4 regions of the Microcystis flos-aquae FACHB-1344 genome follow, and region 3 is predicted to be linked to each of the others. Evidence: predicted binding sites of a transcription regulator. Region 3 holds the regulator's gene; each other region holds the start of a gene.
What was found. The regulator NtcA, encoded in region 3, controls nitrogen genes in cyanobacteria. The targets are predictions, from matches to a motif close to TTTGTANCNNNNGNTACAAA.
Positions count from the first base shown of each region.

Region 1: urtA (urea ABC transporter substrate-binding protein) is a predicted target of NtcA. The motif match lies at 1,962-1,981, and genes of this name have one in related genera.
Region 2: H6G48_RS16435 (ferredoxin--nitrite reductase) is a predicted target of NtcA. The motif match lies at 1,904-1,923, and genes of this name have one in related genera.
Region 4: gifA (glutamine synthetase inactivation factor IF7A) is a predicted target of NtcA. The motif match lies at 1,921-1,940, and genes of this name have one in related genera.

Region 1 covers NZ_JACJSW010000220.1:25,727-29,899, reverse strand. The annotation lists gene glgA (glycogen synthase GlgA) at 1-130, shown strand, start outside; gene H6G48_RS23335 (vWA domain-containing protein) at 179-784, opposite strand; gene H6G48_RS23330 (TMEM165/GDT1 family protein) at 998-1,330, shown strand; gene H6G48_RS23325 (TMEM165/GDT1 family protein) at 1,488-1,763, shown strand; gene urtA (urea ABC transporter substrate-binding protein) at 2,104-3,420, shown strand; gene H6G48_RS23315 (ABC transporter permease subunit) at 3,515-4,173, shown strand, end outside.
Region 2 covers NZ_JACJSW010000172.1:18,310-22,482, forward strand. The annotation lists gene H6G48_RS16435 (ferredoxin--nitrite reductase) at 190-1,731, opposite strand; gene H6G48_RS16440 (LON peptidase substrate-binding domain-containing protein) at 2,139-2,777, shown strand; gene H6G48_RS16445 (Crp/Fnr family transcriptional regulator) at 3,008-3,610, shown strand; gene H6G48_RS16450 (ROK family protein) at 3,612-4,173, opposite strand, start outside.
Region 3 covers NZ_JACJSW010000123.1:1,470-5,642, forward strand. The annotation lists gene fabI (enoyl-ACP reductase FabI) at 69-845, opposite strand; gene ntcA (global nitrogen regulator NtcA) at 1,060-1,737, shown strand; gene H6G48_RS10275 (DUF3084 domain-containing protein) at 1,745-3,232, shown strand; gene H6G48_RS10280 (Uma2 family endonuclease) at 3,246-3,830, opposite strand; gene H6G48_RS10285 (Uma2 family endonuclease) at 3,910-4,173, opposite strand, start outside.
Region 4 covers NZ_JACJSW010000039.1:2,570-6,742, reverse strand. The annotation lists gene H6G48_RS02625 (NAD(P)H-hydrate dehydratase) at 1-108, opposite strand, end outside; partial or broken gene H6G48_RS25970 (RNA-guided endonuclease TnpB family protein) at 407-535, shown strand; partial or broken gene H6G48_RS02620 (RNA-guided endonuclease TnpB family protein) at 808-994, shown strand; gene H6G48_RS02615 (hypothetical protein) at 1,062-1,649, shown strand; gene gifA (glutamine synthetase inactivation factor IF7A) at 2,014-2,214, shown strand; gene H6G48_RS02605 (Uma2 family endonuclease) at 2,340-3,074, opposite strand; gene ahr (NADPH-dependent aldehyde reductase Ahr) at 3,103-4,107, opposite strand.

The DNA.
Region 1 (4,173 bases), on a different contig from region 3:
AATGACTCAAGATTTTAGTTGGTATAAATCCGCTTTGGAATATCTCAAAATCTACAAACAAATCACCGGACAATCGGATCAATTATCCGATGAAGAAAAAGATAAATTTGTCGCCCTGACTAGCAGTTAAATCCTCCTTGATTAGGGGTGAAGATATATCACCCCTACTGGCTAGAAATTAATCGGTAACGGCATTGAGAAGAACTTCCGCTAGGGTCATATCTTCCATATCATCGATAGTAATTGTGTCAACGATATCGAATTTGGCCCCCGCCGATTCTAGCTGATCGTCTAAAGCTTTAAGAAATTCGGTTGCTTGTCGATCATGGCCTACTTGAATCAGAGAAATGGCTAATTCTTCATCCCTATCGAGTTTTCGAGAAGCTTCGATAATTTGACGCATCACCGCTTTGCGATCATCTGGTTCTCCGTCGGTAATCACCAGAATAGTTTCTCCGTTGGGTTTAGTTTTGCCAGCAGTTTTGCGCTGAAAATAATTATTGAGGGCATCTTGAAGAACAGCGGCTAGGTCTGTCCTCCCCATAGGTTCATTTTCTTGATAAATTTGTGTCACCTTATCGGAAGTAACATTATCATAGCGTCGGAAACGTCCGGAAAAAAGATAGATAGTGATGCCGTCGGGATCGAATTCCTCGCACTTTCTAGCCAAGGCGAGGGTGGATTCTTGGGCAATTTGCCAACGGGTTTTCTCGCTGGGTTTATCAGCAGTGGACATACTGCCACTTTTGTCAATAATCAGAGTATAATCTCTGTTTTCTACCATAGGGGCTATACCTCCAAGCAATTTGCGCTCGTCCTAGTCTAATAATTATTAAACTCTAGGATGGAAACTCTACCTCGATCGACTAGGGTTTTTTAACTATTGGGGGGAGGAGACAGCGCCCCCAACAGCAGAAACTATCGCCAGAAAACCGGTCGGGCTAAAATGAAAAAAGTATGAAAATTATTGCTTAACCCGATATTGTTAAATTAGCCGATGAGTGATAGCAAATCGATCGCCTTAACCGAGAAAAAGCCAGATAATCCACCTTCTTGGAGTTTTTGGACGGTGTTTAGTTCCACCTTCCTAACCATATTTTTGGCTGAAATCGGCGATAAAACCCAATTAGCCACCCTTCTCATCAGCGCCGAATCCCAATCCCCCTGGGTGGTTTTTGCCGGGGCAGCCAGCGCTTTAATCGCTACCAGTCTCCTCGGTGTCCTGATCGGTTATTGGATTGCTCGTCGTCTTTCCCCCAAAACTTTAGATATCGGTGTCGCTATCCTTCTCCTTTTGATCACTGGTTTACTGATCGGCGATATTCTCTAAGCAATCAGTATTCAGGAGTCGGTCGTCAGGAGACTCCGAGACAGGAGATAGGGTGATAGGGTTTTGGGGTGATAGGGTGATGAAACAGCTTCCCCATCACCCCACTTCCCCACTTCCCCACTTCCCCACCTCCCCATCACCCATCTCCCTAGAATTTATGAATTGGCAATTATTCGGACTGACATTTATCACGGTTTTTTTGGCAGAAATCGGCGATAAAAGTCAATTAGTAGCGATCGCTCTCGGTGGCAGTTCCAAATCACCTAAAGCTGTCTTTTTTGGCTCAATTACCGCCTTAATCTGCACCAGTTTCTTAGGAGTCCTTGCGGGCGGCAGTATGGCGCAGTTATTCCCCGCTAAGATATTAAAAGCGATAGCGGCCATTGGTTTTGCGCTGCTTGCTGTCCGGCTGCTTTGGCCAGATTCGGATTGATAATTGGGTTGGGCTGAATATTACTGGAAGCCTTACTAGAAAACGGTTTTGGCACTTTTTCCAGGCACGCGAGGCTATTGTGTTATTATGACTTCCCCGACCGGCGACCGACTCCTGATAGCTAAAAAACTGAGGCAAATTCCAGAAAAATCATTAATTTTTTCTAAAAAAGTAGCAAAAATCACAAAAAACATCCAAAAAGTAGCGAAAGTTACAAAAAATCTGCTAACCTAGCCGTAATATCACACAGATATTCGTAGAAAGATTCCCGAAAATCTCCTCAGCAAAAACATCCGTGTGAAGTAGCTAATATTGTCAGCGAGGTTAGTTCAAGATCATCATGTCAAATTTAGGACGACGTAAATTTCTCCTGTACGGTTCTGCCGCTTTGGGAACCAGTATTCTGTTAAAAGCTTGTGGTGGCAATCAAAGCCAAACCCCCACGGCTAGTCCTAGCCCGGCTGCTAGTCCCGCCCCAGCCTCTGGAGAGACAATTAAGGTGGGTATTCTGCACTCCCTCAGTGGCACCATGGCCATCAGTGAAACCAGCGTAGTTGATGCGGAAAAACTGGCGATCGAGGAAATCAATGCCGCCGGTGGTGTTCTTGGTAAACAGATCGAGGCAGTGGTGGAAGATGGCGCTTCCGATTGGCCAACTTTTACCGAAAAAGCCACCAAACTGATCGATCAGGACAAAGTTGTGACTGTCTTCGGTTGTTGGACTTCCGCCAGTCGTCAGGCAGTTTTACCCGTGTTTGAAGCCAAAAACCATATGCTCTGGTATCCCGTCCAGTACGAGGGTCAAGAGTGTTCTAGGAATATCTTTTACACCGGTGCTGCCCCCAACCAACAGATCGAGCCGGCAGTCACTTGGTTGCTGGAAAATAAAGGGAAAAAATTCTTCCTCGTCGGTTCCGACTACGTTTTTCCCCGCACTGCCAACACGATTATTAAAGAGCAGTTAAAGGCGAAAGGCGGCGAAACCGTGGGCGAAGACTATCTACCCCTAGGTAACACGGAAGTTACCCCGATTATCACCAAAATTAAGCAAGCTTTACCCGATGGCGGCGTTATTTTCAACACCCTCAACGGTGACAGTAACGTGGCTTTCTTTAAACAACTGCAAGCGGCCGGTTTAACTCCCGATAAATATCCGGTCATGTCGGTGAGTGTTGCCGAGGAAGAAGTTAAACAAATCGGTAAGGAATATCTCCTCGGTCAGTACGCTTGTTGGAACTATTTCCAAACCGTAGATACCCCCGCTAACAAAAAATTTGTTGAGGCTTTTCGAGCCAAATACGGTCCCGAGCGCGTCACTAACGACCCCATGGAGGCGGCCTACATCATGGTCTATCTCTGGAAGCAAGCGGTGGAACAAGCGGGAACCGCCGATGATCTCGACAAAGTTCGCGCCGCGGCCGTGGGACAAAAATTCGATGCTCCCGAAGGACCGGTAGAAATGTTCCCCAATCATCATATCTCCAAAACCGTCCGCGTTGGTCAGGTGAGAGATGATGGTCTATTTGACATTGTTTGGTCAACTCCGGGGGTAGTGGATCCGCAACCTTGGAACCAATTTGTCCCCGAAACTAAGGGCTTTGCCTGTGACTGGACGGATCCGGCTAAGGGCGGTAAGTTCAAAATGGAAAAATCCTAGTTTTAGGAGTTTTTTCAGACAATAACGAGAGTGCGGTGAGCATTACTGCTCACCCCACTTTTTAAAGCTTAAAAATGCACAGGAATAACGAAAAGTGTCAGCATTATTGGAAGGATTGTTTAATGGTATTAGCATCGGTTCTGTGCTATTGCTGGCGGCTTTAGGACTAGCGATTGTTTTCGGACTGATGGGGGTAATTAATCTAGCTCACGGTGAGTTAATGATGTTAGGGGCTTATACTACTTTTGTGGTGCAGAATATCTTTAAAGGTTTTGAAGATATTTATATTTTAAATGTCTTTCAAGCTTTCCGTATTTCTCTCTTTGATACTTATGTTTTATTCGCCCTACCGATCGCTTTTTTAGTGTCGGGATTGGCGGGATTATTATTAGAAAGGGGGGTGATTAGGTTCCTCTACGGCAGACCCCTAGAAACGCTGCTGGCCACTTGGGGAGTCAGCTTAATTCTGCAGCAATTTGTCAGAAGTGTCAACGGCTTATTAGTAATTAGTTTAATAGTTTTCTGTCTGTTATTTTTTGGGGCGATGACGCTGTTAAGTCGTCGCCTAGATTGGGAGAGAATTCGCAATTTAGCTATTGGTATCACCCTGCCTTTATCCCTAGCTATCGCTGGATTATTAGGCTATCTTTTATCTTTTAATCCGGTTCTCGCTCGACCCTGGTTTAGTGCCAGAAACGTCGATGTCACGGCTCCTGCCTGGTTACGGGGAGGTTTACCTTTACCCGGTTTTCA
Region 2 (4,173 bases), on a different contig from region 3:
TTGTCGATGGTGAAAAGCTTAATCAGCAAAGGTTTGACTGTGCCACACAGGTGTGAGAAACGCTATATATAAGGATTTTCCTGCTCCTATCTGCCCCCTACTATAGCAAGAGGTTTGCCAATTTAAAGCAACAGAGATACAGAAAAAAAAGAGGGGATAAACCCCCCAGCGTATCGAGAAACTTGTTAATTAACCTTTCGGTGTCGCCCCAAATTGTTCGATGAGGATAGAGGTTAACACCGATTTTAAGTCTTCACAGGGAATCCCTTTTTGTACACAACTTCCCAGGTGAGCATCTTTACCCACTTTACCCCCCATGTAGAGGTCAACTCCTTCCACGGTTTTGCCGTCTTTGCGCGCTTTTGTCCCCATCAAACCGATATCGGCCACTTGGGGTTGTCCGCAGGAGTTAGGGCAACCGGTCCAATGGATCCGCACACCCCGGGGGATATTTAATTCGGCATCTAACTGACGAATCAAGTCCACAGCCTTATTTTTGGTTTCAATCAGGGCAAAATTGCAGAATTGCGCCCCCGTGCAAGAAACGAGCGCTCGTTGTAAAGGAGTGGGATTGGGGGTAAACTTAGCCAGTAAAGGCTCGGTTAAAAGAGTCGGCATATTTTCAGCCGCTATATTGGGAATAATCACGTTTTGTTCCACGGTTAAACGCAATTCTCCGCTGCCATACACTTCGGCAATCCGGGCTAAATCGAACATATCATCGGCAAATAGACGACCAACGGGAACACAAAGACCGATGTAGCTCAATCCCTCCTGTTTTTGGGGAAAAACTCCTAAATGATCTCGTTTTTCCCAGTCAATAGCGTCTTTTTCCGCTGCCGTTGCCAAGGGATAACCTAACTGATTGGCCACCCGGGTGCGGAATTCCTCAATTCCCCACTCATCAATTAACCACATTAAACGGGATTTTTGACGGTTGGCGCGCAATCCGTTGTCGCGGTAAACTTCCAAAATTCCTCGGCATAAATCCACCACTTCCTGATTTGGTCTCACCCAAACATTCATAGGAATTGCCGCTTCACAGCGTTTAGCCGAGAAAAAGCCGCCCACCACGACATTAAAGCCTAATTCTCCCTCTTTATAGCCAGGAACAAAGGCAATATCGTTAATTTCCGCATGAACGGAATTATCCCGTCCCCCCTCGATGGCAATATTAAATTTGCGGGGCAGATTGCTAAATTGATAATTACCTTGACCGTAGTTGGTAATCATATCTTGGACTTTTTGGACTAATTCCCTGGTGTCAATTAATTCATCTGCGTCTAGTCCTGCCATGGGTGAACCGGTAATATTTCTGACATTATCCATGCCCGATTGTACCGAAGTCATGCCCACGGATTTTAGTCGTTGGAAAATATCAGGAATATCTTCGATACGAATACCGCGTAATTGTAGGTTTTGACGAGTAGTAATATCGGCATTGCCATCATCACCGTAACGCTGCACGATTTCCCCTAAAACTCGCATTTGCTCACTACTGAGAATGCCGTTAGGAATCCGCAAACGCATCATAAATTTGCCCGGGGTGACGGGACGATAAAAAACCCCCACCCATTTTAAGCGATGTTCTAAATCGGTTTTATCCATCGCTTCCCAACCGATTTGGGCAAAATGATCCAGTTCATCTTTAATGGCTAATCCGTCTTTTTCGGCTTTAAATTTCTCGAATTTATTGAGAGTTGTTCCATCTTTTTCAGGTGCTTGTACCACGAATCTATCTCCTTACTGGTCTGTGGGTGCAATTGTTCTAGTTGGTGCGGGTTAGAAATGAAGAAATCGGGATTTAACAATAAGTATTCTTTAAAATACCGTCGTCATTAGCAAAAATTTAGTAATTTACCTAGTCTCTATTTGTTATTTAATTCGTTTTAAGTTGGATAATTTTGTATTGTTTGTAACAGAAATCCGCTCACCATCGTGTTTAGGCATTTATATCATGCAGTAAGTGCATTAAGGTGGGGTGTGGGGTGTGGGGAGAATAAATAAAGGCAATCTCCCGACTCCCGACTCCTGAATACTGGCTCCTGAATACTGGCTCGGAGTCTCTTGCCCTTGCCTAGCGGTTCAGGGGGTATTGTGTAAAAATAAGAAAAGATCGGTTTTTTTTTACTAAACCTATGGCCACTTCTTCCATTGCCGTTAGAGAATTACCTCTCTTTCCCCTTCCCGAAGTTGTTTTATTCCCGGGTCGTCCCCTGCCCCTGCACATCTTCGAGTTTCGCTATCGGATTATGATGAATACGATATTGGAAGAAGATCGCCGTTTTGGGGTCTTAATGGTAGATCCAGCCACGGGAGAAATCGCTAAAGTCGGCAGTTGTGCGGAAGTTGTCCGTTGTCAACGTCTTCCAGATGATCGGTTAAAAATTCTCACCATCGGTCAACAGCGTTTCCGTGTCCTAGAATATGTCCGGGAAAAACCCTATCGTGTCGGTTTAGTGGAGTGGATTGAAGATGTCCCCACCACCCAAGAGCTGCGACCTCTGGCCAAAGAAGTGGATCGACTGCTGCGGGATGTGGTTCATCTATCAGCCAAATTAACCGCTCAAAAAATTGAACTCCCCGACGATTTGCCCAGTCTTCCCCTGGAATTATCCTACTGGGTGGCGGGTAATCTCTACGGTGTGGCCGGGGAACAACAGGCTTTATTGGAAATGCTCGATACAGTCAGTCGTCTGCAACGAGAATCGGAAATTCTCACCTCGACTCGCAATCATCTGGCCGCTCGCACGGCTCTTAAAGATGCTTTAAATTAATGATCTTGAGGTTTTTCAGCTTCGGGAGATGGCAGTGGCCGTCTTATTTCAGTGAACAGTAAACAGTAATCAGTGAACTGATAACTCACATCTGAAAACTGGTCACTAACCCACTGATGACTGACCCACTGATAACTGATAACTGTTAATCTGGGGATTACCTAATGTTTACCTTGATACAGTAAAGTGGGGTTAAAATCGTTAGCCCCTCACCCAGGAGAACTTTGATCATGTTGCTGACCTATAATCCCAGCGTCTCACCCTTCCGAGAAGACTATAGCGAGAGTCGTCGGCTCCATTTTTATGATCGCGGGGAAAATATTCCTCTGGTGGTTGATGGAGTCTGGCAAGTTTATCGGGGTATGGCGCAACTAAGTCAAGTATCTGAGAGTGGAGAGGAAATTTTACTAGGCTGGGCCCATTCATCCCACTTTTTTGGCTTAAATTTGACCCATCTAGAATCCTATCACGCCAGAGCCTTGTCGGAACTGTACCTAAAATGGTACACGATCGCCGAAGTAGAAAATTCGGCGGAATTAACTAGGATGATGTTAAATCAAATGATCCGTCGTCAACAACAAACGGAATCGCTTCTTGCGATCGCAGGACTCAAACGAGTGGAGGAACGTCTCCAGCAGTTACTACAGTTATTAAAGCGGGAAATGGGAGAACCAATCGCCCAAGGCAGTCGTTTAAAGATCCGTTTAACCCATCAAAATCTCGCCAATGCTATCGGTACCACGAGGGTAACGGTGACGCGTTTGTTAGGCGAATTTCAGCGTCAGGGAGCCGTGAGCAGCGATTGCGATCGCCACTTAATTATTCACGATTAAGTCAGTCCCCCCCCATAATAGACTCCTTGCGGAGGTCCAATAATTGCCAAGCTAATTTAGCGGCCCCCACCATCCCGGCGCGATTACCTAACTCGGCCGTTAATACCTCTAATCCTTCTCTGGAACTAGGTAACACCCGTCTTTCGATTTCTGTGAGCAGAGAGGGAAAGAAAAACTTAGCACTGGCGCTAATGCCGCCGCCGATAATTACCGCCTCTGGGGTGAGAACATAGAGTAAACTGGCGATACCAGCCCCCAGTAAACAGCCGTAACGCTGCCAGAATTCTAAAGCCTCTCGATCGCCTTTTTCGGCCAATTCCGCCAATTGCTTCGGTTCTTTGCCGGTCATCCGGCGAATAGCTTGCCGGGAGACGTATTGTTCCAAGGAACCCCGATTACCGCTATTGCACAATGGACCGTCAAAATTAAGGGTTATTAAGCCTAATTCTGCGGCCGTTCCCTTGCTGCCCACAAATAAGTTACCATCGAGAATAATTGCCCCTCCTACTCCCGTCCCCAAGGTCAACAGGATCAAGTTTTGAAACCGTTTGCCCGCTCCTAAC
Region 3 (4,173 bases):
TCATGAATCAACCCTACTACCCTTAATAAGGGGGGTGCTGATGATTTTTAACACCTACCTACTTAAAACTACATTCCCATAATTTCGTAACCGGAATCTACATAAATAATCTGTCCGGTAATACCACTAGCAAGATCACTGGCTAAAAAAGCGGCCGTATTTCCCACTTCAATTTGTGTCACCGTGCGATGTAAAGGAGCGATTTCTTCCACATGATGGATCATATCAAGAATTCCCCCCACGGCCGAAGATGCCAAGGTGCGAATTGGACCGGCGGAAATACCATTAACTCGGATCTTTTGGCCACCTAATTCGGCGGCTAAATAGCGAACACTCATTTCTAAACCAGCTTTTGCCACCCCCATTAAATTATAGTTAGGAATTACCTTGACACCACCGAGATAGGTAAGAGTGATAATACTTCCCCCTTCCGTCATCAAAGGTTTAGCCGATCGAGCTAGACGGGTTAGGGAAAAAGTGCTAATATCTAGGGATTTAGTGAAAGCTTCCCGAGGGATGGCGGTAAAATCGCCCGTTAAACCCTCTTTATCGGCAAAAGCGAGACAGTGAATCAAAATATCCAGTTTGCCCCATTTTTCCGCCACTGTAGCGAAAGTATCTTCTACCTGTTGGTCATTTTGGACATCGCAGGGGACATAAAAAGCGGGATTAAGTTCATCGGCCAATTCTCGCACCTTTTTCTCAAAGCGGCCTTTTTCGTCGGGGAGATAGGTGACACCGATATTCGCACCAGCTTGATGGAGTTGTTGGGCAATTCCCCAAGCGATCGAGCGATTATTGGCAATTCCTGTCACTAGGGCGTTTTTTCCCGTTAAATCTAACATAGTTCTCGTTTCTCTTACAAAAATCTCCCCAATAGCCGACCCCAGCGAGATTCGGTATAATAGGGATACAGATAACGGGGCAGCAATGATCACCCCTCCCCCATTGTCTGGCAAAAAGCGCCCAAAACTTTTCCCAGTTTAGGGAGCGGTTATGTTTAATAGAGGTGAAACTCGTTGCATAATAAAAACAATTTTCCCCTTTTTTGGATGTGAGATGGACTTATCCCTAATACAAGACAAACCCCTAGCAGATGTGTTCCGTCGAATCGGCAGCGGCAATTTCCCCCCGGTGGTGGAATTGTTCGAGCGTGGCAAAACGATCTTTTTCCCGGGAGATCCCGCCGAAAGAGTCTATTTTTTGCTGAAAGGAGCCGTTAAGTTGTCGCGAGTCTATGAAGCGGGAGAAGAAATTACCGTGGCTCTACTGCGGGAAAATAGCGTCTTTGGTGTGCTATCCTTACTCACCGGCCAGCGATCGGATCGTTTTTATCATGCCGTGGCTTTTACTCCGGTAGAATTACTCTCGGCCCCGATCGATCAGGTAGAAAGGTCCCTCCGCAATAATCCCGATTTATCAATGTTGATGCTGCAGGGGTTGTCCTCGCGCATTCTGCAAACGGAAATGATGATCGAAACCTTGGCTCACCGGGATATGGGTTCCCGTTTGGTCAGTTTTTTATTGATTCTCTGTCGTGATTTTGGGGTTCCCACCACCGATGGTATCCGGGTTGATCTAAAATTGTCTCACCAAGCGATCGCAGAGGCGATCGGTTCTACCCGCGTCACTGTCACCCGTTTATTGGGAGAGCTGCGGGATCAAGAAATGGTCTCAATTTACAAGAAGAAAATTACCGTCCATAATCCCGTCGCTCTCAGTCAACAATTTACTTAAATTCTGGATGACTAGCGCTTATATTTTGGTTTTGGCCATCGTGGTTTTAGGTGGTCTGATAGCGGTGATTGGCGATCGCATAGGGAGCCGTATCGGTAAGAAAAGGATGCGTTTATTTAATCTGCGTCCGAAACAAACCGCAACTTTAATGACGATTGTAACGGGAATTTTTATCGCCGGCTCGACTTTAATTGTCTTGTTTGCTTCTAGTAAATCCCTGCGTCAAGGGGTTTTTGAACTGGATCGTCTTTTAAATGAACGTCGTGCCGCTATTAAGGATTTGGAAAGTCAGGTAAGAAAAACCACCGAACAAAAAAATCAGGTGGAAAAGGCGTTAAAAACGGCTAAAAGTGAACAGATAGCTGTGCAGAAACGTCTAGAGGTTCTTAACAAAAATTATCAAGCTTCTCGTCAACGTTTGCGATTAGTTTCGGGACAGTTAGAAAAGTTTCGGAAGGAAGTGGCTAATTTAAATAATGAACGAGTTATTTTAACTAATCAAAAGGCACAGTTAATCAGTCAACGGGATCAATTGTTCCAACAAAAATCAATTCTTTCTAGTCAAATCAATCAACTACAAACCACCGTTCAAGTTAGAGATAAAGAGTTGGCTAATCAACAAAATTTATTAACAATCAGACAAGCGCAACTTCAACAGTTGGAAACCCAACAAAAAACCCTACAGCTAGAAATTGATCGCCGGGATCAACGCATTGGAGAACTCGATCGCTCGATTGTGGATAAAAATTTGGCTTTGGAACAGCGCGAGGGAAAATTAAAAGATTTAGAAACCCAAATGGCTTTTCTTAAGCGGGAAGTGGAAGTTTTAGAGCAATACTATCAAACCTATCAAGAATTGCGAGAAAAACAAATCGCTATTTTCCGGGGACAGGTGTTATCTTTTGGAGCTTTTCGTATTGTTGATCCCCAAGCTATTGTCACTGTTATTGATAAGTTATTGCGAGAAGCGAATATGAATGCTATCCGTGCCACCCAACCGAATCAGCCTAATTTTGACCAGCGTTTAGTTAAGATCACAAAAGCACAGGTAGAACAGTTAAGTCAACAATTACAGGACGGTAAAGAATATGTGGTGAGAATCCTTTCAGCAGGTAATTATGTCTTAGGAGAAACCGAGATTCGTGTCTTTGCTGATGTGGTTCCCAATCAAAGAGTTTTTGAGGAGAAACAGGTAATCGCTGCCGTTTCCATTGATCCCCAAAATATGACAGAAGAAGACCTACAAAAGCGGTTAGATTTACTCTTAGCTTCGGCTCAATTTCGCGCTAGAAGTGCGGGAGTTTTAGGGTCAATTCAGGTGGAAGATGGTTTATTAACTACGGTAGTTAACTTTATTGGTCAAGTCAAAAAGTCGGGTAATTCTATCGAGACACTTGAGGCGATTGCTGCTAGTAAAACTAATACGGCTGGACCTTTAACTTTGCGTTTGGTAGCGGTAAAAGATGGTAAAATTGTTTTTAGTACGTCCTCTTAAAAGATAGCTAAAGTTAGGAGTTGAGACTAAAATCAATTCCTTCGTAAATATCAGCAAGATTTAAGCTAATTCCTAAAGAATCTAGAGATATAATTCCCCTGGCTGGGGTGTATTCTTGTAATAACCAATTATTTTCTGAGGTTTTGCTATAGGATTCTATTAGTATCTCCCCTTGACTGACGAGAAGATATTGGTTTAATTGGGGTATAGAACGATAATAACGAAATTTATCACCCCGATCATAACCAGAGGTGGAAGGAGATAAAACTTCGATAATTAGGCAGGGATTTAAAATTTCATCGTTGCGATTATCACTAAATAATGGTTCCCCGGCAATAATCATTAAATCTGGGTATAAACCGCGATTATATTGGGGTATCCATAGTCGCAAATCACTGGGAAAGACTTCATAAATAGTTTTCCTTAAAGCATTGTCTAACAAGCGAATTAAATTGCGTACCAGTCGATTATGATTGATGCTTCCCCCTGTCATCTCGATAATTTCTCCGTCGTGATATTCGTGTTTAACCTCGGCTATGGTTTCTAAATTACGATATTCTTCTAAGCTGAGGGTTTTGGTAGGAGATCGAGTTAGCATTTTCTCTGTCACAGAATTTTTAATCCTCCTGATTATAACCTAGATCACATAAAAAAGGTTATGATTCATAAATTATTCCTCAATTAAAATCAATTCCTTCGTAAATATCGGCAAGATTTAAGCTAATTCCTAAAGAATCTAGAGATATAATTCCCCTGGCTGGGGTGTATTCTTGTAATAACCAACTATTTTCTGATGTTTTGCTATAGGATTCTATTAGTATCTCCCCTTGACTGACGAGAAGATATTGGTTTAATTGGGGTATAGAACGATAATAACGAAATTTATCACCCCGATCATAACCAGAGGTGGAAGGAGATAAAACTTCGATAATTAGGCAGGG
Region 4 (4,173 bases), on a different contig from region 3:
TGCCTTTTCCATCAAAGCGGCCACAGGCATACCAGAGGCAAAAATCGCCCCTTCAATGCGACGCATCTGCTCGCTATTAACCACGTTGGACCGGTAATTGTAGCTCATTCGGGGGATAAATTGCCTATTAACAGGTCTAGATGACTTTTTTGCCGAAAAACTGCTAATTAGACCCTATTTTCACCGGCTCAAGGCTGGGTTGGGTGATAATAACCAGATCATTCTGTCTAGTTTTAGCTTGACGGTAAGCAGTGGATATATTGATTAATTCTCGTAGTTGCTGACCGAAAATTTGGGTTTAAGGTTCCCCGTCATGCCCGCTTAGGATCGGGCGGCTTTAAGACATAATATTGTCATTTTATTTCTTTTGCCCTAAAATATTGATACTCGGTCAGGCAGTCTCAAAATATTTGTCCTTGAACACAAAGTTAAGCCAAAACCTAATCAGATAGAAGCCATTAATCAGGCAATACGGACAACTCAGTTTGTTCGGAATAAAGTTCGGCGTTATTGGATGGATAATCGTGGTGTTGGCACAGGGTAAGCGCATCTTAACAATCCTTGACAAAATGAACTTTATGTGAGTTGCTTACCCACGATTCAGGCATATTTGAGGAGAATTTGCCATCTCAATTGTTAAGCAAAAATCGACCCATTTGGTCGATTTCGTAACTATTCTGATGGACTGGTATCACTTGAAATGCCCACGCAGATCACAAAATTGGCCAATTGTCAATAGCGTTTGAGATGCTCTCACCCTGGGTGTTGGCAAAACAGAGTTAATTCCGATGGAACCGTTTTTAAACTCAAGGGTTGCAATATTTGGGAAATCATCTCAACGGTACTGTTGGGCAAACAGAAACCGACCCAAACGCATAATAGAGAGTCCAGTCTCTGGGGTTTCAGTGGAGACATTGAGAATCTAAGTTGTCTCGTCGAGCAAGGAATTTACGATAGTGATAGGTCAAGAATCCACCGTCACAGCGTAGCTTGACGGTGGGAGTATGTCAATAAATTATTCTATCATAAAAAGAAATCCTCTCTCAGGTAAGAGCGGTAGTATGGCTTACTCGACACAGCAGTTAATTGAAATCCTCGAGCGAGAAATGCACGCCACTTGCAAAGGGGAACGTCTGTTACTCTCCCCGGCGGAGCGCATTGATAATCCAGTGATTGCCAAGGCGATCAATCTAGAAAAGGTGGGCAAAGTCTTCGCCTATCAGGATTTTCGCCGTCAAGTTCACGATTATCAACAAAAATATCAGGTTTCGGGCATTATCTGGCGTGTTTGTCAATGGGGCGATCGCACTCTCCGTTATCCCGAAATTCATAATCAATTAGTTGCCGTGGCGGGTGACAAGGAAATTCTCATGGCTGCCAAAGCCTCGGTTTTAGAGTTTTGGAACAGTATCACCCCTAATATGAATTTTTGGTGGGCGCTTAACTCCCGTCGTCCCATTTCTGCCGATTCTCTAGCCGAATTAGTCGCCCAGTCCGAATGGGCGGAATTAGATGTGGCGCGCACAGAATTATATCTCGGTCTCTGTTGGGGTAATCCTTTAGAACACCAGTATCAATGGGCGCAACCCTTTTCCGGTTGTCATCGTATTATCGCCGCCGTCGATGAACCTAGTTCGATTAAGGTATAAAGGCGATTGATGTCTTGGGGTTGGGAAGTGGGGTATAGGGTGTGGGAAGTGGGGTGTTGGGGTGTTGGGGAAGTGGGCAAGTGGGCAAGTGGGAAAGTGGAGCATTTGGCTGAAATTTCCCTAAACCCCTAAACCCCTAAATCCCTATCACCCCAAAACCCCCCGCAACGCGCACGCAGTGGTCTCCCCATTCCCCCATCTCCCCATCTCCCGAATACTGACGACCGACTCCTATTGTAAAGTTTTGTTAATTTTTCTGGGATTAGGGCATTTTGTAAAAATAGATACAGAATTGTATGTTATATATATTTAGTAGGTGATTAAAAAAGTTCGAAACACTATTTGCAGCTCGGAGGAAATGATTATGTCTACAGAACAACAAGCTCGCGCCTTAATGATGCGTCACCACCACGCCGTCAAAAATCGTCAACAATCGATGTTAGGGAGAAGTGCTTCTGAAATCGGTATTGACAATGACAATGGCTACGGGGAAACCGTTCAACGTCGCTTCTCGGCCGACTTTTCTTCACAAACTTACGATCGCTCTGGTGTTACTCTCAGTTAGGGTCTTAGATTTCGCCAAAGTGTAAGCTTTCAATCTTAGAATTAAGTGAACAATCAGCCCACACAAACCGATCTCGGAATGTGTGGGTTTTCGGTTTTTAGAGATAGGGGTCATTCCTAGGCCGATTACGGGGTTTCATCGGGATTTATGCCTAATTGCCGTAATTGCGCCGCTAAACGTTCCGCCCGTTGATGTTCGCTTTCAGCGTTCTGACGTTCGATTTCGGCTAATTCCGCGGGTAGAAGGATTAAATTGCCGTCTAGGTTATAAAAACGTAGCCAAGGGGCTTCTTCTCGTTGGATGCTGCCCATCCAGACTCCTAACCATAATCCCAAACGTTGACACCATAACCAACCGCGATGGTCGGGAATAATTTTTTGATAGCATTGATTTTGGTCTAAAGCCCAACCTTGCAGGGAAGTGGCATCAAAGGGATTATAAACGAAGTATTGGGAACAGCGAAAAGTCCGCTCATAGAGGTCTTTTTTGGTATTTAAATCGATTTTTGCGGTGCTTTCTGACATTAATTCCACGATCACATCGGGATAACGTCCGTTTTCGTTCCAAACCACCCATCCTTGTCGTTTATAACTACCATCGATATCGAGGACAACGAAAAAATCGGGGCCACGAAAATCTTGATTAAAAACCCGCTCACGGCTAAAGTAAATAAACATATTACCGCCAACGAAAAAGTCTTCTCGATCCTGATAGGCTTGTTCGATAGAATCGATTAAGACATTCATGGCCTTGCGGTGACGGTGTGTTTCCAAAGGTTCTCCATCGTCAAAAATCAGGTCTTCTGGGGGAATGGGGGGTTCTTCCCAATCGATAACTGGAGGAGTGAGGGGTTGAGTCATCGGGGTTACGTCCAGGATAGAGATGGTTTTATTTTATTTGCAAGACGAGGCGATATTTAGGTTGTCCAGTTCTCAATTTTTCCATGGCTTCATTCACCTGCGAGATAGGATAGGTTTCTGTAACGGGTTCAATGCCATGGCGAGAGGCAAATTCGATCATTTTATTAATGGTACTGGGACTACCCAAAGGACTGCCAGAAATCGATTTTTGACCCATAATCAAGGGAAAAGCATAGGTAGCCATGGGTTCAAGAACAGCCCCAACAATGTGCAGACGACCTTTGGGACGTAAACAGGCGATATAAAGACCCCAATCGAGATTAACGTTAACGGTAGAGATGATGAAATCAAAGTAATTTTGTACCGATTGCAAAGCTTCGGGGTCTCTGGAATTGATAAAATGAGTCGCGCCTAATTCTTTTGCTTCTGTTTCTTTGTCGGGACTACTGGAAAAAGCGGTTACTTCGCAGCCCCAAGCTTTGAGAAATTTTAAGGCTATATGGCCCAATCCACCAATACCAATGACACCAACTCGCGCCGTGGGTTTAATATCAAATTGGACAATGGGATTAAAGACGGTTATACCACCACAAAAAAGCGGGCCAGCTTTGGCAGCATCTAACTGGTTCCCCAGGGGAATTAACCAACTATGATGAGCGCGGACTCTGTCGGCAAAACCGCCATGGCGACCGACGATAGTTCCTTCGGCAGTAGCACAAAGGTTTTGATCCCCTGACATACAAGTTTCACAGGTCGAACAGGAACGGGAAAACCAACCAAGACCGACTCTTTGCCCTATCTTTAATTCTTTGACTTTAGCACCGAGAGCGGCGATCGTGCCGACCACTTCATGACCGGGGACAAAGGGATAGGTGGTCAGTCCCCAATCGTTATCGAGCATACTTAGGTCACTGTGGCAGATGCCGCAATATTCCACCTCGATTTCCACATCTTCATCCGCTAATATACCCGGATCGTAGTCAAAAGGCTCTAGTTTTCCCCCTTTTTCTCGGGCAGCATAGGCTCTAATCATGATTAAGTCCTCTAGGATCGGTTTATTGGTTATCTTATCCCAAATTTATCGAAAATTCGGGTTAAG